DNA from 4 places in the Paenibacillus sp. FSL R5-0923 genome. Region 2 is predicted to be linked to each of the others. Evidence: riboswitches for the same ligand, from Rfam matches in the RefSeq annotation. Region 2 holds a riboswitch; each other region holds the start of a gene.
What was found. Region 2 has a riboswitch for cyclic di-GMP ahead of MKX35_RS12530 (thiamine pyrophosphate-binding protein). Riboswitches for the same ligand answer to the same signal wherever they lie in the genome.
Positions count from the first base shown of each region.

Region 1 (8,159 bases), 2.8 Mb from region 2:
CTTGGTAATCCTTGCGGACCCCGCACCCAATCAGTGCTCTACCTCCACTACTCTTATACCGAGGCTAGCCCTAAAGCTATTTCGGGGAGAACCAGCTATCTCCGAGTTCGATTGGAATTTCTCCGCTACCCCCACCTCATCCCCGCATTTTTCAACATGCGTGGGTTCGGGCCTCCAGTGCGTGTTACCGCACCTTCACCCTGGACAGGGGTAGATCACACGGTTTCGGGTCTACGTCCACATACTAAATCGCCCTATTCAGACTCGCTTTCGCTGCGGCTCCGTCTTCTCGACTTAACCTTGCATGTTAAACGTAACTCGCCGGTTCATTCTACAAAAGGCACGCCATCACCCATTAATAGGGCTCTGACTTTTTGTAAGCACACGGTTTCAGGTTCTATTTCACTCCCCTTCCGGGGTGCTTTTCACCTTTCCCTCACGGTACTGTTTCACTATCGGTCGCCAGGTAGTATTTAGCCTTAGCAGATGGTCCTGCTGGATTCATACGGGGTTTCACGTGCCCCGCACTACTCGGGATCCGTCTCGGAGAGAACACAGTTTAGGCTACAGGGCTTTTACCTCTATCGCGGGCCTTTCCAGACCTCTTCACCTACCATATTCCTTTGTAACTCCATGTGAGACGTCCCACAACCCCTAAGAGCAAGCTCTTAGGTTTAGGCTGTTCCGCGTTCGCTCGCCGCTACTGACGGAATCACTATTGTTTTCTCTTCCTCAGGGTACTTAGATGTTTCAGTTCCCCTGGTCTGCCTCTACATCTCCTATGTGTTCAGAGATGAGTAACTGCGAATTACCACAGCTGGGTTTCCCCATTCGGACACCCCCGGATCAAAGCTTGCTTACAGCTCCCCGAGGCAGTTTCGTTGTTCGCCACGTCCTTCGTCGGCTCCTGGCGCCTAGGCATCCTCCGTGTGCTCTTATTAGCTTAACCTTGATTTTTCCTAAAAAAAATCTCACTAATAACATTTACTTGTTTGCACAAGTTGCTAAAAGATGTTCTAAAACGCAAATTCGTTTCGGTATCCAGTTTTCAAGGATCAAGTCTTACTGAGAGCTTAAACTCTCAAAACTGAGCAACGAGTGAGTTGTGGAAGCTTAGCTTCCGATTTGAATGTCTTCATTGCAGAAGACGATTCTCCATAGAAAGGAGGTGATCCAGCCGCACCTTCCGATACGGCTACCTTGTTACGACTTCACCCCAATCATCTACCCCACCTTCGGCGGCTGGCTCCCTTGCGGGTTACCCCACCGACTTCGGGTGTTGTAAACTCTCGTGGTGTGACGGGCGGTGTGTACAAGACCCGGGAACGTATTCACCGCGGCATGCTGATCCGCGATTACTAGCAATTCCGACTTCATGCAGGCGAGTTGCAGCCTGCAATCCGAACTGAGACCGGCTTTGATGGGATTGGCTTCACCTCGCGGCTTCGCTTCCCGTTGTACCGGCCATTGTAGTACGTGTGTAGCCCAGGTCATAAGGGGCATGATGATTTGACGTCATCCCCACCTTCCTCCGGTTTGTCACCGGCAGTCACTCTAGAGTGCCCAGCCTTACCTGCTGGCAACTAAAGTTAAGGGTTGCGCTCGTTGCGGGACTTAACCCAACATCTCACGACACGAGCTGACGACAACCATGCACCACCTGTCTCCTCTGTCCCGAAGGCCGCCACTATCTCTAGTGGATTCAGAGGGATGTCAAGACCTGGTAAGGTTCTTCGCGTTGCTTCGAATTAAACCACATACTCCACTGCTTGTGCGGGTCCCCGTCAATTCCTTTGAGTTTCAGTCTTGCGACCGTACTCCCCAGGCGGAGTGCTTACTGTGTTAACTTCGGCACCAAGGGTATCGAAACCCCTAACACCTAGCACTCATCGTTTACGGCGTGGACTACCAGGGTATCTAATCCTGTTTGCTCCCCACGCTTTCGCGCCTCAGCGTCAGTTACAGCCCAGAAAGTCGCCTTCGCCACTGGTGTTCCTCCACATATCTACGCATTTCACCGCTACACGTGGAATTCCACTTTCCTCTTCTGTACTCAAGTCACCCAGTTTCCAGTGCGACCTCAGGTTGAGCCCAAGGTTTAAACACCAGACTTAAATGACCGCCTGCGCGCGCTTTACGCCCAATAATTCCGGACAACGCTTGCCCCCTACGTATTACCGCGGCTGCTGGCACGTAGTTAGCCGGGGCTTTCTTCTCAGGTACCGTCACTCCGATAGCAGTTACTCTACCGGACGTTCTTCCCTGGCAACAGAGCTTTACGATCCGAAAACCTTCATCACTCACGCGGCGTTGCTCCGTCAGACTTTCGTCCATTGCGGAAGATTCCCTACTGCTGCCTCCCGTAGGAGTCTGGGCCGTGTCTCAGTCCCAGTGTGGCCGTTCACCCTCTCAGGTCGGCTACGCATCGTCGCCTTGGTGGGCCGTTACCCCACCAACTAGCTAATGCGCCGCAGGCCCATCCCTCAGTGACAGATTGCTCCGTCTTTCATTCTTTCTTCAGGAGAAAAAAGAAATTATCCGGTATTAGCTACCGTTTCCGGTAGTTATCCCAGTCTAAGGGGCAGGTTGCCTACGTGTTACTCACCCGTCCGCCGCTAAGTCATTTTGAAAGCAAGCTTTCAAAATAACTCCGCTCGACTTGCATGTATTAGGCACGCCGCCAGCGTTCGTCCTGAGCCAGGATCAAACTCTCCAATTAGTATTGAAAAGAGCGATATGCTCATTTTGAAACATCTGACGAGAAAATTAATTCTCTAATTTTGGATTTCACTTTCGTGATTTCCTACTCACTCGTTGTTCAGTTTTCAAAGATCAAGTTCTCGTTGGCGCCGTTTAATGTCTCAGCAGCAACTCTTATAATATATCATGTTGTTCTCAGTAATGCAAGCTTTATTTTTCGAAAGCCGTTTATATAACTCTCTCAAACATTGCCTGTACGCTGTCTAACAACGCTTAACTATAATAACCTATCTATTCATAGAAAAGCAACCCCTAATAGAAAAATAAACAACTAGCTTAATAATTAAGCTGGTTGTTTATTTAATAGAGTTATGAATCTAGCGATGCAAATTAATAGTATTTTGCTGCAGTATACTTACTTGAAGCCTTAATAAAATCCGTATTCTTCTTACTCTTCGCTGACGATGCATCTACCGTTGTATCAATAGTAACCCATTTCCCATCCATCAACACTTCATTCCATGCATGGTATTGCGTAACGTAGCTAGTATTCCCCATCACCAATTTAGCAGGCACATCTACACTACGCAGCATTGCGGCAAAAAGAGAAGCATAGTCATAGCAGATTCCTTTTTTAGTATTCAAAGTGTTGTTAATGTTCGGAATGTAATCTGTTGTTACGTTATTAGCAAGAGAATAATCGTATTGTACATTAGCAACTACATAGTTATAGATTGCCTTAACTTTCTCTTCATCTGTTGTTTTGCCTTTTGTAAGCTCTTTGGCCTTAAGGATCGCTTTATCAGAAGAACTCCATTTCACATTCTGTACGGAGCCCAAATATACGGAATTCGAGTCACTCATGGTTACGTCTACTACTTCGGAATATAACGCTTTGTATTTATTGCCGGTTGTGTTCTCAAGAACAGAAACCTTATAAGTACCATTACCTTGTTGTAAAGGGAAGTCCTCAGCTTGTCCAGAAGCATATAAGTTATATGTATAGCTGCTGTTGTCTTTAGTGATCATGAGTTTGATTCTTTTATCTTTCGGAATATCATAGTTAATTCCAATAACACCTTGAGCCACTTTCGATGTAATCAACCAGCTTGCATCTACACTTGCGGCTTGAGCTGTGCTTACCGGAACCGCAGTAATCAGTACGAACAGCGCCACCATCATAAAATAAACCTTTTTCACGGATAAAACCCCTTTCGGTAGCTGGCTGCCATCCTTTCGGGAAGGCCCTTTAGCTTTGCGTCCCTACCTTTCGATAGGTTTGCCGTTATCGTATAAGCTCTATCTGTTCTAATTTCACTAGACAAATTAACAGAATCAGTCCAAGTAGAAATATGAATCTAAGATTCTTATATATTTTATAAAAACAAAAAAAGCCTCTTCATTCGGTAACTGGCTGCCATCCTTACGGGAAGGCCCTTTAGCTTTGCGTCCCTACCTTTCGATAGGTTTGCCGTTTATCGTGTTTAGCTTTTATAGTCTTATACTACCATATTTATCCTCGTAAACAAGAACAAAATTGCTAGATTTACTATTATTTTATAGTTATTTCTCTGTATTTGAATTCTCTTGTTATTTCTCGTCAACGATTAGGAAAGCTTGGCATGAACAATCAAACGATGTGTAGGATCTACTAGTGGGTCACACGTAATTAGAGTAAGAATTTTATCTTTGTTATTCCCGTCTAGAACAGACACATCACTAGGAAGTACAACAGAAATATCATAAACCTCGTAATTATAAGTCTGATCGCTAGTCTTTACCGTAATCGTATCCCCAATCACAACCTCATTCAGCCTGTTAAACAATCTGCCCGTAGTTCTAGCTCTATGTGCAGCTATTGCGGCGTTCCCTATTTCTCCTATTGGAGTTGTTTCTTTCATATGGGCCGCGGCATGCTTCATATTCGCTTTAGTAGCCCCTTCTAATACAGGCAGCTTCAGATCGATCTTATCGATCTCAATTAATGCGATAACTTTGCCACCCACTTCAATTTCCGGTTCCGGCTTTTCTGTTTCTTGCGGCTGTGCTTGTGCATCTAGAGCTGATTCCTCCGCTAGTAGCTGAGTGACCTCGGCATATCTGCTCTTCAGATCAGGTGGTGGAGTACTTTCACTGGTGCTCAGTTCAGCCGATTCTAATAGCTTATCCTGCTGCCAGTCGTTATACCATTCGTTAGCTTTTGGATAGAGCATGATAAGGATCCCCGCCAGTATGAGCACATACGAGAATTTACGCATGATTTTCACCTCCGTAGATTGTTCTACTGAACTTTAGAATACCCATTTACGACTTCCGAAGAAGTTAATGATCACCGTCACAAACGTTACTAATACCTTAGAGATCAACACTTGAATGCCTAGTTTGTCAGTCAACAGATGCATTAGCAACAGCGATATTCCGAGTACTACCAGATTCAGTACGATAAACTTCAGCAACTGCGTCTTATCAAAACCCTCTTTATTGCCACGATCACGATCCTTGAAGGTTACTTTTTTATTCAAAATAAAGCTGTTCGCTGTCCCTGCACTATAAGAAATCACCTGTGCCAACGCATATACCATCCCAAATGAGTTCAGTAATGTGAAGATTACGAAATCAATGAGGGTATTTACCAAACCTACAGCATTAAATTTGAGAAACTGTATGAAAGCAGTCCGAAAGTTCTTATCTGACATCTTTGTAATCCTTCCGGCGATCCACTTCTTCTTCGTTACGATATCCTATAGTCTCACTGACAATATACAACGGTCTATCCTTAGACTCGTCATAAATCCGTCCAATATACTCACCGATTACACCTAGCAGCATCAGAACGATACCGTTAAAGAGCAAATTGACCCCTACAATGGAAGCCCAACCTGGAACCGTCCATGAGGTGAAAAAGATTCTTTGAAACAATACGAAGAATAAATAGAGAAAACTGGAGAAGGAAAGAAAGAATCCGACATACGTAGCAATCTTAAGTGGTTTATGCGAAAAGGAAGTGATCCCATCCAGCGCAAAACGAATCATTTTCTTAAGAGGATACTTAGTTTCTCCTGCAAATCGTTCTTCCCGCTCATATTCCACCATCGTCTGCTTGAAGCCGACCCAGCTCACTAAACCTCTGACATACCGATTTTTTTCCTTGAGACCTCGCAAGACATCACATACCTTACGATCAATAAGACGAAAATCACCTGTGTCCGTGGGAATGTCTACACTTGTCATGCTGCTGAGCAATCGATAAAAGATCTTGGCCGTTACCTTTTTGAACATCGTTTCTCCACGGCGCTTCAGCCGCTTCGCATACACAACGTCATAGCCCTCTTTCCACTTCTCGATCATTTGCAAAATGACCTCCGGTGGATCTTGAAGGTCAGCGTCAATAACAACAACCGCTTGACCTTCGGCATAGTCCATGCCAGCTGTAATCGCTACCTGATGTCCGAAATTACGCGAGAAATCAATTAGCTTGACGCATTCATCCCGATCACTGATCTCCCGAATCATCTGGGCCGAACGATCACGACTTCCGTCATTAACGAAGACTAGCTCATAAGTATCGCCGCATTCGTCCATTACTTTTTTCAAACGTTCGTAAGTAACGCTAATTACTTGCTCCTCATTGAACATGGGTACAATTACACTATATCTGGCTTTCACCTTTATTCCTCCTAAAAGCTTTATGGAGCGTTACATCTTTCTGTACTTCATAATAACGCTGTAAGCATAAACTTATTGTTATAGATATTTTAAAAAAATCTTAGAAAACCCAAGATGGGAACCAACGCAGCATATTCTTCACATAATCTCCGCTTACCTGCATCCCTGACAGGACAGGGTAGAACGCGACAAAGAGCAGTAAAGCAACAGCCACATAGACATAACTAACATAACGAGCCTCAGGATATTTGCTATCTAGCAACTTCATTATATATACAATACCAAGAATCATAAAAGGCACCATAGCAAAATAATGGTAGATAAAGGTTTCCCTTGGGACAAGCATCCACGGAACATATTGTGAGAAAAAGGCGATCCATATCATATAAAGGGTCTTATCTTTGCGTTTCAGTGTAATCCACAGTGTTGCCAGCATTGCGAAAATCCCCGTCCACCAGATAAGCGGATTCCCCATAGTCACTATACTGCTGACCTGACCTTGCGGCAATCCCTCACTGCCACTGAAGAACCAGACAGGTCTCTTCATAAACGGCCATTGCCACCAGGAGGAAGCAAAAGGATGTGTAGCTACAAGCTGACTGTGATAGTTGTACATGTTCTTTTGGGAATCAATCAAGCCTTTTATAGTAAAGCCCTCTGCGGATGCAGATAAACCCGGAACAAAAGATAAACTATAAATAATGACCGGTATGATTACGAAGAATGCAACACAACTAGCTAGCGTAATAATGGTATTTTTCCAGAACGAATTTACAGCTTCGCCACAGGTACCTAGCAGTTGCTTGTCTTTGATCTTGCCTTCCGCGAGCAAACGTCCCGATGCTTGGTATTCTCTGTAGCGCTCGAAGAGCGAGATAGCTAGCATAATGGCCAGCCCAGCTCCTCCGTACAGTACAATCCACTTGGAGGCGACACCAATTCCGAAGAATAAACCGGACCAGAATAACGGAATTAGCGTTTTTCTTAAGGGCTGACTGAAGAAATTCATAGTGTAATATCGCTGCATGAAATAAAACATTAACATGATGAAGAATACTCCGTATACATCGATCGTAGAGATTCTTGTTTGTGTGAAATGCATGAAATCCAGTGCGAACAATCCAGCTGCAAGTGCTGCGTATTTACTCTTTTTAAAGAGACGTAGTGCCATTACATAAATGAGAGGCAGCATGGCAATCCCGAACAATGTTCCGATAATACGCCAGCCGAAAGGATTGACTCCAAACAGTTCCATCCCTACTGCGATCAATAGCTTGCCTAGTGGTGGATGCGTGTTCTCATAAGGCACAATCCCGTGTGTATATTCATAAGCTGTCCGTGCATGGTAGATCTCGTCAAAATAAGTGCTATTCATAAAGTTAGAATATTCAGGGATGAGCGACTGCTCGTCAAAAAGATTGGCAGGTTCTCCTCTTTTAGCGACTGCACTAGCATCCGGTGTAACACCGGCTATAGGAAGAGGTACTCTTTCGCCTCCCTGCTCATAGAAGGCCATTTCATTTAAAGTGAACCCTGGAGAGGTGACTGTAAACTTCACGTATCTTGCTGCAACGTTCAGAGGTTGGCTTTTCCAGATGAAGACATTCCCAACATCCTCGCTTACATCCAGCGGACTACTCCAGACCTCAGGGGATTCACTGAATTCGAGCTTAAACTTCCCGGTACCTACGCCACCGAAGATATTCACGCGTTCCAATTGTTTACTCTGTCCTAGATCTACATAGAAGCTTTCACCGCTGGCAGCTGGCTCCCACAAGGTCTCTGGAGATTTA
Region 1 is NZ_JBBPAT010000001.1:43,275-51,433, forward strand. It holds rRNA gene MKX35_RS00205 (23S ribosomal RNA) at 1-949, opposite strand, end outside; rRNA gene MKX35_RS00210 (16S ribosomal RNA) at 1,162-2,719, opposite strand; gene MKX35_RS00215 (transglutaminase-like domain-containing protein) at 3,091-3,900, opposite strand; cyclic di-GMP riboswitch class I at 3,914-3,994, opposite strand; cyclic di-GMP riboswitch class I at 4,103-4,183, opposite strand; gene MKX35_RS00220 (class D sortase) at 4,308-4,958, opposite strand; gene MKX35_RS00225 (GtrA family protein) at 4,992-5,396, opposite strand; gene MKX35_RS00230 (glycosyltransferase family 2 protein) at 5,386-6,366, opposite strand; gene MKX35_RS00235 (phospholipid carrier-dependent glycosyltransferase) at 6,467-8,159, opposite strand, start outside.
Region 1: another riboswitch for cyclic di-GMP. It lies ahead of MKX35_RS00215 (transglutaminase-like domain-containing protein); the one in region 2 lies ahead of MKX35_RS12530 (thiamine pyrophosphate-binding protein).

Region 2 (8,159 bases):
TTGAGCAGGTCTTAACCAATTTGCTCGATAATGCTTTTCGTCATACGCAGGGTGGCAAGAAGATCACAGTTCATACAGGAACTTGTGTCTTAGAAGGGCGTCGCTATTTTGAAATTAAAATTCAGGATGAAGGCGTCGGCATTCCGCAGGAAGATCTGCCTTATATATTTGATCGTTTCTACAAAGCCGATAAGGCACGTGTACGGGGAGAATCAGGTGGAACGGGACTCGGGCTTGCGATTGTTAAAAATATTGTTGAGTCGCATCACGGAACCATTTCAGCTTCCAGTAAGTTGGGCGAAAGTACAACCTTTACCCTGAGACTTCCTGTCGAAAAACAGTAATTCCAAACACAATGTGTGATAGCGCCTCTGACAGCAGAGGTGCTTTTTGTTGAAACAAACACATTAATCTTGTTCATCGTGGAACATATCTCATTGTTTATGCTTGGGAGGCCATCAAATGATTTTATCTTTAGACCAAGGGACTACTAGTTCACGAGCCATAGTGTTCGATGAGGACGCTAGAATCGTCTCACAAGGGCAATATGAGGTTGAACAATCTTTCCCACACCCTGGCTGGGTGGAGCATGACCCAGAGCAAATCTGGGCGTCACAGCTTGCAGCTGCAAGAGATGCGATTACTCAGGGCGGGATAACGAATCAGGAAATATATTCCATTGGAATTACAAATCAGAGGGAAACGGCCCTGATCTGGGATAGAGCAACAGGCAAGCCGATTTATCCTGCGATTGTGTGGCAGGACAGACGTACTGCAGAGCTGTGTGAAGAGATCAAGAGTAAGGGGTTAGAGGGACTCATTGCTAGCAAGACGGGACTCGTTGTGGATGCTTATTTTTCTGCAACAAAATTCTCCTGGATTCTGGATCATGTAGACGGCGCACGAGAGCGGGCGAATAATGGCGAGCTACTAGCTGGGACAGTAGACAGCTGGCTAATCTGGAAGCTTACTGGCGGGGCTGTACATGCTACTGATGTAACTAATGCATCGCGTACGATGCTATATAATCTTCATGAGCGCTGCTGGGACGAAGAGCTAATGGAGGAGCTTCGTGTACCACGCTCCATCCTGCCAGAAGTGAGGATGTCCGGTAGTGAATTTGGAGCAGCAGACGCGCAGTGGTTCGGGACAGAAATACCTATTCACTCTGTATTGGGGGATCAACAAGCTGCTTTGTTTGGACATACTTGTCTTGAACCTGGCAGTGCCAAAAACACATATGGAACTGGATGCTTTATTCTGATGAATACAGGTACAGAAGCTGTAGTCTCCAGTCATGGGTTGTTGACTACTGTAGCTTGGGGAATGGGGGATGAACTCTATTATGCACTCGAGGGCAGTGTGTTTGTAGCTGGAGCGGCTGTACAATGGCTTCAGGAGGGGTTAGGACTCATAACGGAGCCGGCAGGCTCGGAAGACAAAGCACGGGAAGTAGAGGACAGTGAAGGGGTTGTCGTCGTACCTGCTTTTACTGGACTAGGTGCCCCTTATTGGGATATGTATGCACGTGGAGCAGTTTTCGGTCTAACTAGAGGAACCACCTCGGGGCATTTGGTAAGAGCAACGTTAGAGGCATTAGCATTTCAGTCTAGAGATGTAATTGGGGCGATGGAAAAAGATGCAGGCATGCCATTGACCGGACTTCGTGTAGATGGTGGAGCGGTTCGTAATGATTTGCTGATGCAGTTCCAGTCTGATATCCTCGGTAGTGAAGTTACTCGAACTACATATGCGGAGACGACTGCGCTGGGAGCAGCACTTCTGGCTGGATTAACCTCAGGAGTCTGGACAAGAGAGCAGCTAGAAAGCTTTAACAAAGCTGAGAGGGTCTTTTCACCTGTAATGGGTATAGAAGAGCGTGAAAGACGTTACAACGCCTGGAAAGACGCTGTAGCGCGTACCATGGGCTGGGAAAAACATGAAAGATATCAGTGATCAGGGAGATGCATATGTCTATGTTTAATGGAACAGAATCTGATCTACCGAGTGGACTATCTAAGCCTGCACTTCGAGCACTTCATGGTGCTGGGTATACACAGATTCACCAAATCAGTATGCTCACTGAGTCAGAGCTTCTGCAGCTCCATGGGATGGGACCAAAAGGGATTGATGTACTACGGCGTGCGCTCACTGAAAAGGGGTTATCCTTTGCCAGCGAGTCCTAAAGAACAGATCAACCTAAAAAGCGGCAAGCTAAGGATAATCCTTGGCCTGCCGCTTTTTAGGTTGTAACGCTTAATATTCAATAACAAATGCTACGTTTTGCCATCCAGCGCCCACTGTCCAGAACAGAACTTTATCTCCGCGTTCGATCTTTCCTGTAGTAATAGCTTTGTGTAGAGCGATAAACGGGCTACTGGTTGAGGTGTATCCGAATTCATCACCTATGTAAACCGCAACCTCACGATCAATACCCACTTTTTCACAAACACCAACGATATTAGGCAGTGAAAGCTGTGAGAAACAGGCCGCTTTAATAGATTCAGGCGCTATGTTGTTATCAGATAGAAGCGTGCGAATCGATTCAGAAGCAGCATCTACGCAAATGGAATCATCAAATGGAATGAATTTCACATTGAATTCTCCAGCCGCGACGCCTTTTCTACCCAGATTAGCCAAGCCTTCAGCCGGGAACATGGAGTTGCCGTAAACGCATGTGTCTGTTTGATAGACAGAATCAATGAAGCCTACCGCATTATCATCGCGCACAAGAAGGACTGCCGCAGCTGCATCACCGAAGTTAGCATAATAGACAGGATCATTCTTATCTGCATGAGGTGCTACATAATCGGATCCGATGACCAAAGCACGTTTAATTCTAGGATTGGCTTGCATTTGACGGCTCACCTGTTCTACGGAAGCAGTCATACCTGCACAGTTAGCGTTGCTATCTATACAAATTGTATGGGATGCGCCGTTAATTAAACGGTGAATCATTAAAGAGTTAGTAGGAAAGATATATTCAGGAGTTTGACTTGCATAGGCAATAAGATCGATATCAGCGCCAGTGAGACCATTTTTATCCAACACATTACTGGCAGCCTCAAAAGCCATCGTAAGAGAATTTTCTTCCTCATTCTTAATGCTATAGCGCGTATCACGACCTAAAGTGGTCAGTAGACCTCGGATATCAATACCCTTTTCGTCAAAATGCTTAATAAAAAAGTCGTTATCAACTTTATTACTAGGATGATAGATATCAATGTCTTGAATACGAATTCCGGTCATATGAATGAATCCTCCTGAAAAACTCTATAGTTTTTTTAGTTATAAGAAGAATTAAGCTGTAACGGTGGAAATGATCTCGATGTTTTCTAGTCCTGCTTTACGACCCAGACGAGCAAGCTGCATTTTAAGAATTGGGTTATTCTCAAGGGTTAGATTTACTTTTACAAATCCATCATTCTTAAACATTACGAAGCAACCTTCCAAAAGAGGCACAACATCAGGAGCAGTTACGTTTAGCTTTCTGCAGTCGATTTGTAATTCATAGTCAGCTGGAGTGATAGGATTAATAGTTTGTTGATAAGCTTGGATAGATTTCAGACCATCTTCTTCAGAAAATGTTCCTTCCAGCTCAATATTGATCACTTTTTTAGTAGTGTCTGTCTTTAAAATAAACTGTCCCACGTTAACATCTCCCGATATTTTAATTTTACTGAAAATAGTTACTTTATTTCTTCAATCGTTTCGAGAAGAATATTAAAAGCGGTGATGATTCTAGGTGCCCCTATAGCGGGTACTAAGTGTAATAGAATACCTTTGAGTTGTTCTACAGTAACTCCCACACGAAGAGCCATGACATAATGAACACCCAATTGATCAAACTGACCCATCGAAATCAGGGCAGAGATAACTGCGATTTCCTTCCAGTCAGCTTCGATTGTGTTGCGTTGAAAAATATCGCCGTAGGCATTCCCCATAATAAATTCAGCCAAATCGGGGAAATGTTCTTTAATCGGAGCCAGTGCTTTAGCTCCGTAGTCTCCAGAGAGATTCGTGAAGTGGTTCAGACCACTGTTTACATTGTCTTTCATAAGTGACCTCCTAATTTAGGTTCAAAGTACGGTGAGCAGTCGGAGGGACCTCATCACGGTCTGTTAACAGTTCAATGACGGCAACACGGTTGATGGCAACAGCGTCCTTGATGGCTGTTTTGAACTCCTCCGCTGTCTCACATTTGTAACCCGTAGCGCCTAGTGATTCTGCGAATTTCACAGCATCCATAGGGACTTCGTAGATAGTTCCGTCAATACGTCCTGTAGTTTTTTCCATACCTTTTAGAGCCATATCTAGCTGTTTATTATTCACAACAATGAATATGACAGGAATATCCTTGCAGACAGCAGCGTTAATCTCTGCGCCTAGCATCATAAAGCAGCCATCTCCTGTAATGCAGAAGATCGTTTCTTCTGGAGCAGCAACCTTTGCACCAATCGCCATTCCGATGGAATTACCCATACAAGCAAAGTAAGCATCGAAAACAAAACTGCCCGGTTTCTTAACCTTGTACCATTTCGCAGCATGGAAACCGTGACTTCCATCATCAACAAAGACTGTGCTGTTATAAGGAATCAAATCACTCATCGTACTCAAGACCGATGCAAGTGAAAGGTTTGGTAAAATCGGAGGCTCTTCGGTATAATCGGAATTTGTCGGTGCTTCGCGTTTTGTGATGTTGTTCGTGTCAATATTATTGAGATAGTAAACTAGATTGTCCCGTAGATCTCCAGTCACTGGAATCGTATTAGAGAACAATATTTTTCCGACAAAAGTCGGATCGCTATCAAACTGAATTAATGTTGCAGGATGATTTTCCCTTTTAAGATTACAAATAGTCATATCACTTAAACGTGACCCGAGAACGATAAATAGATCACTTTGATTCAGCAAGTCATCCCCATGGGTACAACCGCCTACTCCAATTGGACCGTGATAGAGTGGATGATCCCAAGCTATAGCCCCTTTACCACCTGGAGATGTAACTACAGGAATATTAAATGTTTCCGCTAATTGAATTAGCTCACTATGTGCTCCTGAGCGGTTAACGCCTTTACCCGCGATAATTATTGGATTCTTAGAGTTATTTATAGCATCAAGTACACGGTCGATATTAGCATGGCTAACCAGTGATTCGCGTTCAGGGATTACAATATTACATTCCTCTAGCAATTCCGTTTGTACATCAAAGGGAATACAAAGGTGAACTGGACCACGATTACCGCTCAAAGCAATGGATATGGCATGATTAAAGATTGTGTTAAAGTGATCTCCACGTTCAATAAGCTTGCTATATAAGGTGGCAGGTCTAAACATATCAGCTAAATCAGCTAGAAAAGAAGTAGAGTCCTGACATTGGGGAATTCCAAGCTCTTTAATAGATTGATGGCCAGTAATAAATAGGACAGGTAGGTTGTTAGCCTTAGCATGTGCTGCTGCAGTTAATAGGTTTGTTCCACCAGGACCTGAAGTACCAAAAGCTACACCTAGTTTTCCAGTTTTAAGCGCATACCCGGCTGCTTCGAAGCCGGAACTGGACTCATGTCTCCCAGGAATAAATTCAATACCGTAATCTACCATTTTAAGAACAATAGGACAAATGGATTTCCCAATAATACCAAAGGAATGGGTAACACCTAGGTTCCGTAGTGCTTCCGACATGTAATCTGCGACTGTCTTCAAAAAATACACCTCACAAGTTGATTGTTATTTTAAAATCAAACATTAGAAAACCTGTGCTCTGAATTAGGGCACAGGTTGGTGGCATAAATCGCCATAGAGACTGAACAATTGTTCAGTCGTCTTGGTTTTCTGCAACCTGGCAGTCATGGCCTCTGATTAAAAATGAGGCTGTAGATCCATGGTTTTGCGTCATCCTCTTTCGAAGATTTTGCCAATATTAATTTTAAAATTTATAAGAAGAATTTTCCTTTACAATATATTCCTAGAGTACCTTTGTCAATATATTTTCGCAAATTAACTCGAATTTTGACGAAAGTCTTGTCCAACCTATGAAATAATAGATATAAAAAAACTCCCCCTAAGTCAAAACTTAGGAGGAGTTTTTGGACTTGTTTATATGATTTGCAAGTGACTTAAAACTTGAAAATATGGATAGTCTTCTGTAGATTAAACACAGCCTGTGTCATTTTCTCAGTTTCTTCAGCGACGGACTGCAGGGCATTAATTTGTTCATTCATAGCGGCGGATACTTCCTCGGTGCCGGCAGCGGTTTGCTGTGTGATTGCAGAGATATTCTCTATTGCACTTGAGATTTTCAAGGCACTTTCCAACATCAGATCACTTTCAGCAGAGAAGGAAGAGATTTGCTCGGTAATATACTGCACACTTTGCACAATTTGAGCAAAGATATGAGCAGATTGAGTGATCATCTCATTCTGTACCTGTACGACTTCTTCGTTGATAGCGATATTGTCAATCGCTTGTTTGATATCAGTTTCGATGCTCCGAACTAAGCCAAAGACTTCCTTCGTTGAAGCCGTTGATTCTTCGGCAAGTTTACGAACCTCCTGTGCGACTACAGCAAATCCTCGACCATGCTCTCCGGCGCGTGCTGCTTCGATGGAGGCATTCAGCGATAAGAGGTTGGTCTGCTCAGCGATCTCTGTGATGGTTTTTGTAATCATCGTAATTCCGCGAGCATTATGAGACAGGGCTTCGATAGTATCAGCTACTTTTTGAGTAGCCTGGATGTTTTTGCGCATGCCTTCAGCTTGAGTATCAACGGACTGCCGTCCTTGTTCAACTAGTTCTAATGTATGTATTGAACGTCTGTTCATTTCTTTCGTTGAGTTCGTATAATTGGATACTTTATTCTCAATATCTTTAATGGATTCTGTCATTTCAGCGATATCCGTAGATATTTCATTTGCACCAAGAGCTAGCTCGTTAGACGAAGAGGCTACCTGTGCCATGACAATTTTCAAATTCTGATTCTTATCTTCGATTCCACGGCTTGCATCCATAACTTGACGAGTGATTTGTGATGCTTCTGTCAAAATCTTCTTGAGCTTGTCAATCATAGTATTAAAGGAACGACTTACGTCCCCCATAGACCCGTTCTCATCGGCTCTACTAGTAAAATCCCCTTTTGAAATACTATGAGATACATTCGCGATGTCATCAAAAGAAGATGTAAGCGTTCTCTCGATAAAGCGGGCCACGGGGAAAGTTAGAGCAGCAAGAACTACGATTAGAACAATACCCAAAATAATGTTGCCTAAGATCATAAAAGTAACTAAAACAGGAATAGCAAATAGTGCGGCAACGAGGTAACATCCGGCAACAATTCTTTGTTTTAACGGAAGTTTATGCATCCAGTTCATTGGTATAATGTCCTCCTTATTAATATTATGTATTGGTGTTATTATATGGGATTTAAAGGTGATTGGTCTATAGTAAGAACTGACATAAATCTTCTTTTCGGAGTAGTTCTTTAGATTTCGTGTCAAAAATCCTCATAAATAGCGGAAATTTTTGCGATAGCAGACTTTACCATCTCTAAAAGTTCTTGCGGTGAAAGTACAATAACCGAGGGACTAAAAGAAAGGATTATCCGGCAGGCCGACTCGATCGTATTAAATTCGGCATCTACGTTTACCCACTCTGCTTTGCTAGTTGGCTCTATCAATTGGACAGAGACGAATCTTTCTCGCTGTAATTCTTTTAAGATAGAGGTTCTAACCCTTAGCTTTACTTGATACTTTGGCAGTGCTGCTTTAAAGGCAGTGGTGGACTCTTCCCAGTACTGTTTTAAATCAAAGTCATCAGGTCTTTTAAACCACTCATGAGTCTCCTCAACGTTAACTAATCTGGACACACGAAAGGTCCGTAGTTCATCTTTGCTTTTGGCTACGACATACCATACTCCGCGTTTTGCAACTAACCCAAGAGGTTCAATGAAACGGACCGTTGTCTCGTTGCTCCGGAGATAAGTGATTTTTACTTTGCGGTCCTCCCAAAGTGCTCTCTGCATTACAGAAAGGAACGGATAAGTCTCATCCGAAGGATGCCAACTGGCGCCATCAATATGAATACGCTCGCTTAGGTAATTTGCTGGGTTACTAAGTCGATGTGAGGATGCAGCCTCTAGTTTGAGAAGAGCGGAAGAGTAGTCG
Region 2 is NZ_JBBPAT010000001.1:2,826,348-2,834,506, forward strand. It holds gene MKX35_RS12500 (ATP-binding protein) at 1-344, shown strand, start outside; gene glpK (glycerol kinase GlpK) at 463-1,956, shown strand; gene MKX35_RS12510 (DNA-binding protein) at 1,971-2,186, shown strand; gene MKX35_RS12515 (ketoacyl-ACP synthase III) at 2,257-3,249, opposite strand; gene MKX35_RS12520 (hypothetical protein) at 3,301-3,651, opposite strand; gene MKX35_RS12525 (carboxymuconolactone decarboxylase family protein) at 3,690-4,058, opposite strand; gene MKX35_RS12530 (thiamine pyrophosphate-binding protein) at 4,069-5,712, opposite strand; cyclic di-GMP riboswitch class I at 5,831-5,926, opposite strand; gene MKX35_RS12535 (methyl-accepting chemotaxis protein) at 6,117-7,367, opposite strand; gene MKX35_RS12540 (helix-turn-helix transcriptional regulator) at 7,490-8,159, opposite strand, start outside.

Region 3 (8,159 bases), 2.5 Mb from region 2:
CGGGACGCAGTCCACAGAACTCGATTCCTTTCATGGAGGAAATGGGGCTGACTGGTTACGTGCTTGGTCACAATGGAGCAGCGACGGTACGAGTGGAAGATCGAGAAGTGCTGCATCAATATGGTATGGATGCACGTGGTCTTGACCCCTATATTGACTATTGCCGTAAGCACAATATTCATTATGATGTGAATACTGCTTTTGATATGTATGTTGATAATGTAGAGAATCTGACTAAAGAAGCTAATTATATGTATGAGCACTTCCGTATTGTGCCAGCGACGCTACCAGCCTGGGAAGATTTCCGTGAACCGGTTGTTAAGTTTACTGTATTTACACAGCCAGAAATTCTTGACGAAGCTGAACGTGAATGGCGTACTTGGGCTCCTGAGTACAATATTTTGCGGAGTGGTGAATTTTTCGTTGATTTGATGCATCCCGAATCTTCTAAGGGCAACGCATTAAGAAATCTCGCTGTGAAGCTGGGAATTCCGCAAGAAGAAGTCCTTTCAATCGGTAATTATTTTAATGATATTTCTATGCTTACCTATGCGGGGATGGGCGTGGCGATGGATAATTCTCCTGTAGAGGTAAAAGCGGCAGCGAATGCTGTTACGGGTTCGAACAACGAGCATGGTGTGCGTGATGCGCTCGTTAAATATTGTTTATCTTAATAATGGAAAGCATAAAGCGGACTTGAGTCCGTTCTATGCTTTTTTTGTTTGTTATGAAGGAAATAAAAGAGATACATAGCTATCCAAAAATAACCCGCCCTTAGGATTAACTAGAAAGGGCGGGACATAGATTAACTTCCTGTATTAAAGTTTAATTTCCTCGTTCCGGCTAGGATCGCTATATTTATAGATACCAGGGTTCAGTTCGATTTTTTCGTCGAAAGGGATATCTTTGTAGCTATCAATATTAGTTCCTGTAGATATCATGCCCTTAGGTGTAATTTCAGGCACCACTTCTTTGCCATTAATCCGTAACGTAGTTTGGTTAACGCTTTTGAAGCCAGAAGATTTGGATGTTGATTCGACAATCAAATTTTCGCCCTCAGTATAGTAAGTGAATTCAATTTTTAACCCATCGACATCAAGTGAAGTGAACTGCTTTTCTTCTTTAGGTTTGTTTATAGTGATCCAATTCTTAGTAGTATCACGTTTCTCAATGACAGCATCCTTTAATATAAGTTTCATTGGAACATCGGACCAGTTGTTATACCATTCCGGAGATTCAAATTGAAATAAATGCTGGTAGCTTTCGGAATGATCTCCTTTCAAATTCCAACCCCCAGTGATTGTTTTATCACCTATAACCAACTGAGCGGTATTATAGTGGACAATTCCTTTTTTAAGCGAATCATTTTCATCTATTAGAATTTGGATATCCAAAGGGGTAACCACTAGCTGATCTAAGGTTATACCGGTCTTTTCTTGAAATTCAGGACTGTTATACAGTTTCTTAGTGTAAATCGCCTCACTTGCTTTTTGTCCATCTGCTTTAAAATCGAACTTCCATGTACCTGAAATACGTTTCGCTTCTTCAATGTAACTAAAATGAAGACTAGCTTCCTTCCAATCTGATTCAGTTATATTGAAAACCTGTTCAATAAATAAATCCGATCCTTCGTTAGGCATGATGGTTGGAATTGCCTCATTCTCTTGACCTGCAGTACTAACTACCAAATGTGGGTTACCCCGTCCTAAGTCAGATGGTGATGCAGCGACTTTGTAACGGATAATGGTTTGATTGGAAACATGTCGAACGGATTCGATTTGAATGCTTGGATATTGCTTAACTCCAGTATCGATTGTATCCCCTGCTTGATGATTAGATTGTAAGGGAATATTCTGATTACGGTAAAAAATGAGATTCCGTGCTTCAAACTTGTAGTCCTTTTTATCATCCTTTAATGTATCAGGTGTCTCATATACTCCAATGAGTTTCTGGCTTTCAGGATCGTATTCTAAATAACCGTATACCTTTGCCTTGGCACCGGATTCACTAGTCATGGTGTTTTCCTCTGTAGCAAATCCAGTATATTGGGATAGATCAGATTTAGTATCAAGTGATAACAGCATTTTCATTTTTTCTCCGTCAGTTACAACACCGTTCAAATTCATTGTTACTCCTGAACTGGAAGCTTGAAGATTATACTGTTGACCGATGCCGTTATTTAATGCATTGCTCACACTTCGCCCACCAATTTTATCCCAATTAATCGTCATACTAGCGAATACAGGAATGGCGACAAGTAAGAGGCAAGAGAAGACGATGCTGATAGGAACAACCTTTTTATTAGGCCTAGGAGTATTCTGGGAGGCATGCAGATTTCTTTGACGTTTATATGCTTCTTGTTCAATGGTAGTCCACATCAAATCATAATCCGGTCGGGGAATATGTCTATCTTTTTCAATATACAGATTCATTACTACTCAGCTCCTTTAGTTGAGTTCCACCCATTCTATTTAGTATTTTAAGTCCCTTGTTCAGTCTGGATTTTACAGTTCCTTCGGGTATGCTCATAACTTTAGAGATCTCGGGTACAGTCAATTCGTTTATAAAACGAAGGACTACTACCATTCTGATTTTGTCGGGAAGCTGACTGTATAACCCTTGTAATTCTTTTTTAGTTTCCTGTCGATCCAACCGTTTTTCTACAGGGTTTGATTCCTCAGACCTGGATAGTAAATAATTACGTACTTCTTTCATCCACCCCGTCTTACGCCTTTTAATCACACTGTGGCACTCATTCGAAGCAATTCGTAAAATCCAAGATTTCAAGTTTCTTACCTTAGACTTATCCGCTAAGATAACCTTTACAAATACCTCTTGGCAAATATCCTCTGCATCTGCCTGATTTTTCATTAAGTAGTAACAAAAATAATATACTTGTTCTTTATAGAGCTCGAAAATTTCTCGGTCACACATTTTGCTGCACCCCCTGTCTTTGCTGTTCTCATTAATAAGACTTATAAGCGTATGTAATCGTTCATTTTTCATTTTGAGTGAAGTATTTCTTCTGAGCATCATAGCGAATTTGAATGGAAGATAAGTCGTTTACAGGTAATTATAACCATGATAAAATTAGCGGTGGGACATGCGTCCGTAAGCTAATTAAAACTAATTGAATGTCCGCGTTAAAGGTAAAATCATCGAAAGATGATGACACAAAGCCATGGGTCTAAAGCCTTTCTACAGAAGGAAATGATCGCCAGGCCGCCATAGGGATGTCTTATGAAGCATAAAGGATAGCTCTAAGAATATGTAGTCTATTTTGAGCTCTTTTATTATTTCGATCTATACGGCGTTACATTATCGCAAGGGGCTGAAAGGGGAAGTACATGAAAAGTTTTTTCAAAACAATAGGCACTAGTTTGGCAGTAGGTGCTTTATTGCTGTCCGGAACGATCGGATGGATGTCTAATCCAGGAGTAGTGTCAGCAGCTACCACAACAGCAGTAACCGCGGATCAAATGATTAGCAAAGTAACGGCGGCCTCTAAAGCAATAAAGAATTTTCACTTAGATGTGATCAAAAAACAGGATATTCAGAGCGGTGGGGTACGTATCAGCAACACTAACACACTGAAGCTGGATATTAATCGACTGCCGAATTTTGCTGCAGCTGGCACCGTTGATAGTAGTCTTTTAGAAACATCGTACAGTCTATATGCCAATGACAAGGAGTTTTACTATCTTGTAGACGGAAGTGAACTGATCGATGAATCTGAAGATGAAGGTTACGACGATGACGGTGAGCCAATCGATCCTGATGCGCAGTATTGGATTGGACTGGAGAAGATGGAGTGGGATTCTTTTTATTCTAAAGGTCAATACGATCCTGTTTCCATGCTTGATTCGGTAAAAAATTATAAAAAATCTATGAAAGTCAGCACTGCCGGTGCTCAGACCGTCCTGCAGTTCACGGTAACCGATCCGACAGCAGCTAAGGGAATAATCAAACTCTATGACCAGGAGAACCTCTGGGATGGTGAGACTGTTCAACCTAAAAGCGTAACTTGGAAATTATTCGTCAATACTAAGACCTGGCAAACGGAAAAGCTGACAGTCGATCTGAGTTATGTACTGGTAAGTGATGGAGCCAAAGATACATACACCACGAAAATCGAAGCTAAATATTCCAAAAATAATAAAGGTGCAGCCATTGTAAAACCGGCCGAACTAGAATAATAAGGACGATTCATAACGAGCGAAAAGCGCTGTTCAGCGGAACAGCGCTTTTTGTTGTATTCAACAGCAGTTCTTTATTAGTTGACAAGAATAAATCATTGCTGTAATTTATATGTATGCGCATGTATATAATAATTTATCTAAATATAATTTAATGAAAGTTGGGAAAAAGATGATAGCACTAGACACAGCATTAACTTTTCGCAGAGGGCTGACATTAAAAAACCGAGTGGTTATGGCTCCAATGACCACACGAATGAGCTTTTATGACGGTGTAGTAACACAAGATGAATTGAAATACTATTCGCTAAGAACGGGCGAAGTAGGTGCGGTCATCACTGCGGCAGCAAATGTACAAGAGGGTGGAAAAGGATGGGAAGGTGAACTTAGTGTTTCCTCCGATGAATTTATTCCTAGCCTTAGCCGATTAGCATCTACTATTAAACGAAATGGAACAAAAGCTATTTTACAGCTATTCCATGCAGGAAGAATGACAGATTCAAAAATATTGCGTGGCGTACAACCCGTTTCCTCCAGCGCCATTGCTGCCGAACGTCCGAATGCAGAAATTCCAAGAGCATTAACAGAAGATGAAATTTTCGGTGTGATCGAGGATTTTAAAAAAGCGACTCAACGTGCTATTCAAGCTGGATTTGACGGGGTAGAAATTCATGGAGCAAACACATATTTAATCCAACAATTCTTCTCTCCACACTCCAACCGTCGTGAAGATCAATGGGGCGGAAGCTTAGAGAAAAGATTTAATTTCATTAACCAATTAGTGGATGCAGTTATTGCTGTCGTTGACAATTCAAAGATTAAGGATTTTATTGTCGGGTATCGTTTTTCTCCAGAAGAATATGAAGAGCCTGGAATTAAAATCACCGATACCTTTTATCTCATTGATAAATTAGCTGATAAAAGGCTGGATTATCTGCATATTTCATTAGGGGACTTCAAGAAAGTATCTGCATCAGAAGATTTTAAAGAAAAATCAATCCTGCAATATGTGCATGAGAAAATCAATGGCCGTATACCTTTAATTGGGGTAGGAGATATCCGTACCAAACAGGACGCAGAGGACACGTTGACAAATGCTGAATTAGTAGCAGTAGGACGGTCTCTTATCATTGATCCTCATTGGACAAGTAAAGTACTGGAGGGTAAAGAAGATCTCATCAGAAGAGTACTTGCTGATCAAGATAGAGAAGAACTTGTAGTAGAGAATGGTATTCTAGAATTCCTTAAATTAATGATGCCTGATCGTTTACGCTAAACCCAAACACAGTTTTGAGGTCTAAATCTATAACGTTCCGCGGTAAATTCCGCGGAACGTTATTTTTCTGTAACGACTCTATTCCCTCTTTAAGATTGACGTCGTATGCTTCAACATTCGATTCATGAGATTTCGCCATTCTGTTCTTATGTCGGTGTCGCTTCTCTTTAATGCGTCGCGGATGGGGATGATCTCTGTAACTTTCCTACCGCTTTTTATTCTTCGATCTACGCAAGTCGGGATGTAACCTACGTTATTTATACTTGTGTGTCCTCTTTCATCCTTCTTTATTTTAAGCGTAAGAATGATACCGCTTTGTGTATAAGGAATATTCATTAGTTTAGTCGAAACAAAATTTCCCAATGAGTAAATAACAAATTGTTTTTTTCCCCGAAGCGCTAACGGTTGAAGAACATGTGGGTGAGAACCCAGTATGATGTCAGCTCCATTTTTAAAGAAGAGATTGACCAGCTCTTTTTGCCTCTTGTTTGGAGTGTAACGATATTCGCTTCCAAAATGCAGATAAAGCAAGACTAGATCGACTTTCTTTTTTAAATCTCGAATCTCCCGAATGATCTTGGGCGTAGATATCCGGTTAACCAGCCATGGCTTACTCACTGGTACCGGAATTCGGTTGGTTCCTGCTGTGTAGGAGAGGATGCCGATCGTAATTCCTTTGACGTTTTTAATAAGCGTTCTCTTGGATTCTTCTAATGATTTAGCTGTTCCCGTGTGGTCGATTCGATTACGGTCCAGAACTCGTAACGTCCGAACCAGACCCGGGGCACCATAATCCATGCAATGATTGTTGGCCGTTACTAATACGTCGAATCCGGCTTCCTTAAGTGCAGGGGCCAGTTCGTCTGGACATTTGAATATCGGACCGCCTGATCGTGGGCTTTTCCGGCATTCGGGGCCACTTCCAGCAAAGGTGGTTTCGAGATTGCCAATCGTCAAATCAGCCTGTTTCAGATAAGGAGCTACTTTTGCAAACAGGGGGCTGAACGAATAGGTTCCATCAGGCTGTTTAGCATCCGAAATAATATAACGTTTGACCATTAGATCTCCCACAGCAGCTATTTGTATTTCAGTCATGGATATCCACCTTTTTATTATTTTCATTAGGATATGGCATAAAGTTGTTATGGGTTATTCTTTCTTTAAGGCGAAGTGCAAACATTTGTGTGGCTTTTTATTTAAAATGTGACCCAACGCATAATCACTTTATTTAGATCGTCTAAATTAAAGGTATTCATTTTTTTCAAACTTTTATAATTTGATTCAAATCCTCTTTTTTGTTTGGCAGCCATAATAAAATATGGTTGTTGATAAACATTATCAATCAAACATTGGAGGTTATAGAAATGAGTACACAATTCAAGAAAATCGCCGAGGATATTTACTGGATAGGCAAAATTGATAACCGTCATGTTCCTTTTCATCGCCTGATTCTAGAAAAAGGAACTACCTATAATTCCTACTTATTAAAAACAGGTAAGCCGACTGTCATTGATACCGTAGATATGGAATTCGGACGTGAATATGCCGAGTGCCTGGGTGAAATGATTGATCTTCTAGATATTCATTACATTGTCATTAACCATACAGAGCCTGATCACTCTGGTGGACTGGCAGCTCTCGCTGCCAAGGCTGCAAATGCCACGATCGTATGCACCGAGATTGCTGTTCCAGAATTGCAGGAAATGTACAAGCTTCATAGCCGGAACTTCCTGGTGGTGAAAGATGGAGACAAGCTGGATATTGGTGGGAAAACGCTGCTGTTTAAAGAAACACCGTATCTCCATACCGCAGAAACGATGATCACCTATTGTATCGAAGATCAAATCTTATTTCCTTGTGATATTTTTAGCACGCATGTTGCGGTGGAGAATCTATTCAGCGATGAAGCCGGGTTTGATATTACGGAAGATTTCCAGGGCTATTACGCAGCAATTATTCATCCTCACAGAAGATATGTAAGAACACTGTTAGAGGCTGTTAAGGATCTTGAGATCCGGATGATCGCTCCTTCCCATGGGTTTGTGATTCGGAAGGACATACGTAAATATATCGGGATGTACGCCACGTTGAGCCGTGAAACGACGCAAGGAAAAAAGGCAACCATCGTATATACCACCATCAAAAACAGTACCAAGAAGATGGCCAAAATCTTACAGGATTGCTTGCAGGAAAATAATATAGAGACAGAGGTCTGGGATGCAGATAAAAGTAGTGCCACCGATATTCTGAACAGTATAACGTCAGCTGACGCGGTCTTTATTGGCAGCTCCACTAAATACGCGGACATGATTGGGAACCTGGAGAACATTCTGAAAGAATTGCACAATATGAATCTGGAAGGTAAACTTGCTGCAGCCTTTGGCTCCTACGGCTGGAGTGGTGAAGCCATTGAAGTCATTCAGGATTATCTGAATGGAACAAATATGACGGTGCAAAGCACATCTGAGGTTATTAAATCCACGGGGATGACACATGTAGAGTTCCCTGTACGAATCAGATTTTCCCCGAAAGAGCCTGAGAAAGTTCAAAAAATTAAAAATGCGGCTGAATTTGTTTCGGATTTGCTGCTGAGTTCATTTTAGGGAGGAGGAACATAGGATGACAAAACATTACGTTATAGTTGGCGGCGGAGTAGCCGCCGTCCATGCCGCCAAAGCCATCCGTGA
Region 3 is NZ_JBBPAT010000001.1:5,340,213-5,348,371, reverse strand. It holds gene MKX35_RS24055 (Cof-type HAD-IIB family hydrolase) at 1-674, shown strand, start outside; gene MKX35_RS24050 (DUF4179 domain-containing protein) at 819-2,432, opposite strand; gene MKX35_RS24045 (RNA polymerase sigma factor) at 2,416-2,934, opposite strand; cyclic di-GMP riboswitch class I at 3,139-3,230, shown strand; gene MKX35_RS24040 (DUF6612 family protein) at 3,348-4,196, shown strand; gene MKX35_RS24035 (NADH-dependent flavin oxidoreductase) at 4,309-5,472, shown strand; gene MKX35_RS24030 (CapA family protein) at 5,551-6,567, opposite strand; gene MKX35_RS24025 (FprA family A-type flavoprotein) at 6,837-8,075, shown strand; gene MKX35_RS24020 (NAD(P)/FAD-dependent oxidoreductase) at 8,092-8,159, shown strand, end outside.
Region 3: another riboswitch for cyclic di-GMP. It lies ahead of MKX35_RS24040 (DUF6612 family protein); the one in region 2 lies ahead of MKX35_RS12530 (thiamine pyrophosphate-binding protein).

Region 4 (8,159 bases), 2.5 Mb from region 2:
TTCATTAGAGGATCAACCAGAGAATATCGTCCAGACAGCTGCCATGGTTAAACAACTTGCAGATGAAAAAGGAACAACACCCGAAGCCATAGTGCTATCCTGGCTAATGACACATCCGGCAGCTATTCAGCCTGTGATTGGGACTGTGAATCCGCAGCGCATCGCTGCCTGCGCCGATGCGGACAAGCTGGAGCTTACTCGTAAAGAATGGTATGACCTATATGTTAGTTCACGTGGTACTCGTCTTCCCTAACTGAGCCCACAATTAAACTCGCAAGAATTCTTAATAGCCTAATCGTGCCTCTCGCATGATTAGGCTATTTTTAATACTTTCCCCTCCTATGTATCGTTCTCAATTGAGAATAAAAATAGATATCAAGCGATAAAGCGAGATAAATAGAGATAAATTAACATTTTTGTTCTTTATAGAGCACAAACGAGACTTATTGACAGTTTTCTTTTCAATTTATTCCATGTATTATTCATTACAGAAGTTGTTCTCAATAAAGAACAATAATAACGAACCAAAGAAACTCAAGACATTGAGGGGAGGTATTCCTCTGAGACCCAGATCAGCAAAAAGAAGACCTAAACGAAAGAAACAAATCGGATTACGTGTTCTGCAATCAGGAATGGCTGTCTCCGTCTTGTTTCTGACTACCTCGCAGCAAGTGGGTAGTACCTATGGTGGTTTTGGAGCTACTACGCAAACCACTAGCACAATTAGCTTTTGCGAAGTATTTCCAAACTCGATCAAGGGGCTTCTAACAGAACTCAAAGATCATATCGAAAGAGCTACTGCTTTAAAAGGATCGCTGCAAAGCTATACCCCTTCAGGCAGTCTCTCAGACGTTTCGGGAATAGAAGGCATGACGCTGGATGAGCTTGATGTCGCAGCGCAAGAGATTTCCACACAAATCTCCGCGCTTCAATCTCAAATCGATGGCGTGAATGAGCAACTGGCCACCAACAGCCAAATTTGGAACGAAATCAATGGTGAGCTGAACGCAGCAGCAGCCGTCCTATTCCAGATTGGAGGATATATGACCTCTCTAGATTCAAACTGTCTAGAAATCAAGGATGAACAATTCTTCAGAGAGCTGCAAAGCAGCCTGAATCAAAGCGGTGTAATCTCTGAATCCCTGAATGCTTCCTTAAAGGGAGTCATCCAATATCTAAACTCCATACACGACATCGGGCTTCCATTTGCTTCGGTAGTGACCAGTGATGTATATGGACAACCCGAGTTACGCAACGAGGCGTTTCAGCAGCCGTTACCTTTCCTGATTCCTTTTAGTCAGCCGGCCGGAAATATCTCTAGCGAACTTACCTCCACTTATGAAAATCTCAATACTGAAATGAATGGTCTTAAAGAATCGGCTACTTCAGGAATCAGCAATCTTCAGAGTCAGCTCCAATTGATCAGTCAAACCCGTGAACAACAATTGGAAGCACTTGAGAAAGCCCGACTAGAGGCGCTGGAACAAACGAAGAAAGAAGAAGAACGTTTGGCACTGGAGAAAAAAGAAAAGCAAGAAGCTGAGGACAAAGCGAAAGCTGAAGCTGAGGAGAAAGCAAAATCGGAAGTGACTCCACCGACAGGTGAAGCTGCTCCAGAGAAAATAAATAAAGAACAGCCTGAAGCCCCAGCCACTAACCCGGTCGTTCCGGAAATTGGTGAAGAGCTAACGATTCCAAAAGATGTACCACAGCAAGCGGTTCCTCAGGAGGCGCCAAAAGCGGAAGATACAACCACTTCCCCACCGGTAGCAACACCAGCCCCTTCGGACCCTCAACAAGTTAAAGGTGGCGAATAATATGCGGATTAAAAAAATGATCAACAATACATTATCGAGCATCATGCTTGTGATATTCATTCTGCTGGTGGTAGCCGTAGTTTTATCAAAGGCCTCCGGCGGTGAACCTGCCTTCTTCGGATACCAGATCAAATCGGTACTCTCAGGTTCGATGGAACCAGGGATTCAAACCGGATCGATTGTCGCTTTAAAACCCGGAGGAGATATGAATCGCTTCAAAAAAGGCGATGTGATCACCTTTAGAAATGAAGAAAACCTGCTCATTACTCACCGTGTTGTAGAAGCAACAATGAATAACGCTACCGGTGAAGCCATGTATCGCACGAAAGGTGATAACAATGATGCACCTGATATGAACCCTACCAGTTCCACGAATGTTGTAGCTGAGTATACCGGGGTCACCGTACCTTATGTAGGTTACGCTATGAATTTCGCAGTTTCCAAAGCTGGAAGTGTTGTGCTCATGATCGTACCAGGCTTGATGCTCCTGCTCTATGCCCTGTATTCATCATGGAAGGCTGTAGCTGCACTCGAAAAGAAAAATGCTGCTATACTTCCCACCTCTCCACCTCCAACTGAAATACAGTAATCCGTTGATTGTCCGCTTCCGCTTACGAACCGGAAGTTACAATATATAACTTTTATAAAAAAACCACAAAAACCGAGGAGGAATTTTAATTATGGGTATCAAAAAAACATTGGGTCTTGGCGTAGCATCTGCAGCACTGGGTTTATCATTGATTGGTGGAGGAACTTTCGCTTACTTTAGCGACACTGCACAAAGCACCGCTACATTCGCAGCAGGTACACTGGATTTGAACTCTGATCCTTCTGTTATCGTTGATTTGAAGGATCTGAAGCCAGGCGATACGATCAAAAGAGACTTCAAACTAAAAAATGACGGTACACTTGATATCGGTTCGATCCTCCTCAAAACAGCTACCTCTATTAATGATGTAGGTGGTAACAACGGCGCTAACGATTTGGCAAAATCCATCAAAGTTAAATTCCTGGTGAATAAAGATAAAAGCGGCATCTTACCTGGTAGTGAAGAGAAAGTAGTTTGGGAAACTACCCTAGCCGATTTGAAGACTCAGACACCGGATCTCGTAAAAAATACTGGACTTGATGCAATCTGGGGTACTAGCGAAGCATCTGGAATTAAGGCCGGCACAAATGATAGCTTCACCGTTCAATTCGAATTTGTTGATAACGGCCAAGAGCAAAACTACTTCCAAAAAGATTCATTAACTCTGACTTGGGATTTCGTAGGTAAGCAAACTGCTGGATCCGCTAAATAATCTAATAAGTCTTCCATTCGAAGAGCAGCAGATTCTTATTCCGGAAAGCGGATAAGTAGATGCTGCTCTTCTCTTTACAATAAACTTTGTCGAATTTATTGATATTTGTTATACTAATAACAAAAATTACGGAGGGGCGTCAGTATAGTGCCACAAAATATGGGCCAACGTATCCAGCATCTCCGCCTAGAAAAGGGATTGTCCCTATCTGAGCTTGCGGACAGAGCGGATGTTGCTAAGTCGTATCTTAGCAATGTGGAGAGAAACATCCAATCCAATCCTTCAATTCAGTTTATCGAAAAGATCGCCGATGCGCTTCAGGTATCCATCCACGCTTTGCTCTATGGAGAACCTAATGATGCTGAGGAGTCACCTTTAGATTCGGAATGGTTCCGATTGGTGCAGGAAGCTATGGCCTCAGGCATAAGCAAACGCGAATTCAAGGAGTTTCTGGACTACCAGAAATGGCGCCTTGATCAGAAGGATTAATATTCCACCTGACCTGATAAGATCCTCTTCTACTCATACTATTAAACATAAGCGCCTTCGCCCTCCTAACATGGACCGCAAAGGCGTTTGAATTCTAGCAGAATATAAGGACCAAGTCTGAAACTTATAGATTCTTATATAAAGAAAAAGAGCACAGCGAGTTATCGCTGTGCTCTTTTGATATCTAATGCTCTGAATGTATTACTGCACGGCTTGCACAGTCTTCTCATGAAAGAAGCGACGAATTTCATCTGCCTTTATGCCAGCCTTCTTAGCTGCTAATAATAAATGTACCCACTCAACGTCTAGATCAATGAACTGCTGTTCTCTGTTGCTTCCCTGGTTGGACTTGTCCAAAAAATCTCCTCCTAAGATTTTACGTCCCCAGGCAATCCGGCTGTCATAGTATTTCTACCTTAGACCCGCGACTTTGTGCCCCTGCCTTTCGGCAGGTTTACCTTTTACTGGACCCTTTACACGAAAGGATCTACTTTGAAATATATGAAAATCGCTAACTGCAATAACATTATACTATACTAAAGTGGAAAAGTGTGTCGATTTCTGATTAGTTTTTCCATTAAAAAACAAAAAATAGAAGCGATTTTGTGCGATATCTTGTCCTATTAACACGATACTCGTCCCATTCATAAAATTAATTAAGCCAATATAATGATACTTCCTTCCCTATTAGTTAAAAATAAGGATATTAGAATCATTTTAGTGGGCCTTAGGAATGGGTAATGAGGAGAAACAGCGTTCTTTTCATTAGAACAAGCTAACCCATACCATTTTGCGAACGTATTGGACGAAAGAATGAATTGATTACACGTGTGGAAAGTAGCACAATAAGATGAGAAATGAAACCGCAATCATCACAGCTCCAGTAAGCGTTGACACAAAATGTCACGTATGGAGTTCATCCGTTAAGGAGGATGTATTCATGGCAGCCAAAGAGCCCTATAACGAATCCATTTGGAGTAAGTATTACGGACCCAATTTAGGCTACATTCAAGAAAGATATGAACAGTTTGTGAAAGATCCTTCCACCGTAGAGAATAATTATCGCGAGCTTTTTACAAATTCGGGTCCCCCACCCCTAACACCGGATAGCGAACCGGCTCCACAGCCTCGCATTTCGGGAGACACCGAATGGCTTAGAAAGGCAGTAAGAGCTTCCAAGCTAATCGCTAATATTCGTATATATGGCCATATGGCCGCTGATATTGATCCGCTTGAGCGCGATCACAATCCCATGGCTAAATATCTTGAACTCGAAACCTATGAGCTGACTCGTGAGGATCTGCTCGCACTACCTGCCACGCTCATTTGGGAGAATGCGCCGAATGATGTGCATACCGGATGGGATGCAGTTCAGCGTATGCGTCAGGCTTACACCAAGACAATCGCCTATGAATTCGGGCATGTGCATGAAGAACAAGAACTGAAATGGTTGAACAGACAGGCAGAATCCACAAGCTCACCAGCGCCTTTAAATAATGCAGAACGTAAAGAGCTGCTAAACCGCCTGATCCAAGTAGAGCAATTCGAAACCTTCCTCCACAAAACCTTTGTGGGTCAGAAGCGGTTCAGCTTGGAAGGCAATGACGCTCTCGTACCGATGCTGGATGAAATCGTACGCGCTGCTGCGCATGACGGCGCAGAGCATATTCTGATGGGCATGGCGCATCGTGGTCGCCTCAACGTTCTTGCACATATTTTGGGCAAACCTTATGACATTATATTTTCAGAGTTTCATCATTCTCCGAACAAGGAGCTTTTCCCTTCCGAAGGCTCTACAGGCATTAACTATGGCTGGACGGGTGATGTGAAATACCATCTGGGTGCAGATCGCGCTGTCCGTGAAGGAGAAACCGTACGCACAAGAATAACACTAGCGAATAACCCAAGTCACTTGGAATTCGTCAATCCTGTCGTGGAAGGCTTCACTCGTGCTGCTCAAGAAGATCGGAGCACAGCCGGATTGCCGAAGATTGATACCAGTAAAGCTATGGCGGTACTGATGCATGGCGATGCTGCTTTTCCAGGTGAAGGGATTGTTGCAGAAACACTTAATATTGGCAAACTTCAAGGTTATCAGAATGGCGGGACGATCCATATCATTGTTAATAACCGGATCGGCTTTACGACAGAAAGCGAAGACTCCCGTTCAACGCATTATGCGAGTGACATCGCCAAAGGATATGAAATTCCAATTATCCATGTCAATGCTGATGATCCTGAGGCCTGTATATCAGCCGTTCGTTTAGCTAGTGCATATCGCAATCAATTCAAAAAGGATTTCGTTATTGATCTCATCGGCTATCGTCGTCATGGACATAACGAAATGGATGATCCTGAAACTACACAACCTATCGTGTACGGTAAGGTACGCAATCATCCAACCGTTTACAAGGTGTATGCGGAGCGGCTACAGCGTGAAAAAATTCTTACAGCTGAAGATGTACAAAAGATGCACGTTGAAACAGAAGGCGTATTGCAACGTGCGTACGATAGTATGAAGGAAGGCAATCACAAGAAAAAAGAACCAAAGGCCTTCATTCCTCTTCATACAGATCGCTCAGCGGCAGGCACTACAGCCGTACCGATCTCCAGTCTGCAAGAGATTAATCGTGAGCTACTGAGCGTACCTGATGGATTCCAAGTCTATCCGAAACTGGAGCGAATTCTGCAGCGTCGCAAGGACGCACTGAATGAGGGTGAAAAGGTCGACTGGGCACTCGCTGAGTCCCTCGCCTTCGCAACCATCCTGAAGGATGGAACGCCAATTCGACTTAGCGGTCAGGATGCACAGCGTGGCACCTTCGCACACCGCCATCTGGTGCTGCACGACAGCAAGACAGGAGAATTATTCTCTCCGCTTCATCAGCTAAGTAATTCTCGCGCTTCCTTTGGCGTATATAACAGTCCGCTATCTGAAGCTTCTGTGCTAGGCTTTGAGTATGGTTATAATGTGTTCGCACCAGAAACCTTCGTCATCTGGGAAGCACAATATGGCGACTTCGCCAATGCAGGTCAGGTTATATTTGATCAGTTCATTGCCGCTGGACGTGCGAAATGGACGCAGCGCAGCAATCTCGTCGTCATGTTACCGCATGGCTACGAGGGACAGGGACCCGAGCATTCCAGTGGTAGATTGGAACGCTTCCTACAGTTATCCGCGGAAGAGAACTGGACCGTTGCTAACTTGACCACTGCTTCTCAATATTTCCATGTCTTGCGGCGCCAAGCTGCTTTATGTGGACAGGAAGACGCTAAACCACTGGTGATTATGACGCCGAAGAGTCTCATTCGTAATCCGCGCAGCACATCTGCCGGAACTGAGCTCGCTTCCGGACAATTCCAGCCTGTGTTAGCTGAGCCTCTGCTAGGCCAGAAGCCAGGTGAGGTCAAACGTCTAGTAGTCTGCAGCGGTAAAGTAGCTATCGACATCCAAACAGAGCTAGAAGCTGCTTCAGACAAAGATTGGTCATGGCTACATGTACTGCGCTTAGAGCAACTCTATCCGTTCCCAGAACATGAACTGAGTGCTCACTTAAGCTCCTTCACATCCCTTCAGGAAATTGTCTGGGTGCAAGAAGAGCCGAAGAATATGGGCGGATGGAGTTATACCGAACCTCGGTTACGGGCCATCGCACCGCAAAACACTAGCGTGAGATATATCGGACGTCCTGAACGTTCCAGTCCTGCGAGTGGTTATGCAGATGTTCATAGCTTTGAACAGCGTAGAATTGTTTCAGAGGCCCTAAAAGCAAATTCACAAGTACAAACAGCTGTACCGTCCTCTTAAGAGGACGGTATCACAATAGCGTAAACCATTATGTTTGGGGAGGTAACGGCCTGTGTCAGAAATCTTAGTACCCGATCTGGGAGAATCTATATCCGAAGGAACCATCTACAAATGGCTGGTTAAAGAAGGCGACACGGTAGGTCAAGGTGATGTGCTTGCTGAGTTAGAGACGGATAAAGTGAATTTGGAAATTAGTGCGGAGGTAGAGGGTGTCATCTCCTCCATCCTACGTCAAGCGGGCGAGAACGTAGCCGTTGGCGAAGCCATCGGCATCATTGGAGCCGCTAGCGGCAGTACACCGCAGGCCGCTGAGAGCAAAGCGCCTGAAGCGGCACCGGCAAGCGGCAGCGCAGCAGCCGCACCTGTAGCAGCGCCCGAAGTCGCTGTAGCGGGTGGCGAAAGCCCCGCTGCACTGGCATCGCCGGGCGCACGCAAGCTGGCACGGGAGCGCGGCATCGACCTCGGCGATGTTAGCGCCCGTGATCCTATCGGCCGGATTGGTCAGGCCGATGTGTCGGGTCATGGTGCAGCAGCGCCACAGGCCGCTGCACCGGTAGCTCCGGCGGCACAAGCCAAGCCGGAGCCAGCGAAGCCGGCAGCGAGCAAAGCCGCGCCGGAGGATGGCAAGAACGTGGAGCGCAAGCGCATGTCGCGCAGACGGCTCACGATTGCCAGCCGCTTGGTAGAAGCGCAGCAGACCGCAGCCATGCTGACCACCTTCAACGAGGTGGACATGACAGCGAT
Region 4 is NZ_JBBPAT010000001.1:339,090-347,248, forward strand. It holds gene MKX35_RS01525 (aldo/keto reductase) at 1-253, shown strand, start outside; gene MKX35_RS01530 (hypothetical protein) at 633-1,817, shown strand; gene sipW (signal peptidase I SipW) at 1,819-2,406, shown strand; gene MKX35_RS01540 (TasA family protein) at 2,498-3,118, shown strand; gene MKX35_RS01545 (helix-turn-helix domain-containing protein) at 3,278-3,607, shown strand; gene MKX35_RS01550 (anti-repressor SinI family protein) at 3,809-3,964, opposite strand; cyclic di-GMP riboswitch class I at 3,992-4,076, opposite strand; gene MKX35_RS01555 (2-oxoglutarate dehydrogenase E1 component) at 4,548-7,415, shown strand; gene odhB (2-oxoglutarate dehydrogenase complex dihydrolipoyllysine-residue succinyltransferase) at 7,468-8,159, shown strand, end outside.
Region 4: another riboswitch for cyclic di-GMP. It lies ahead of MKX35_RS01550 (anti-repressor SinI family protein); the one in region 2 lies ahead of MKX35_RS12530 (thiamine pyrophosphate-binding protein).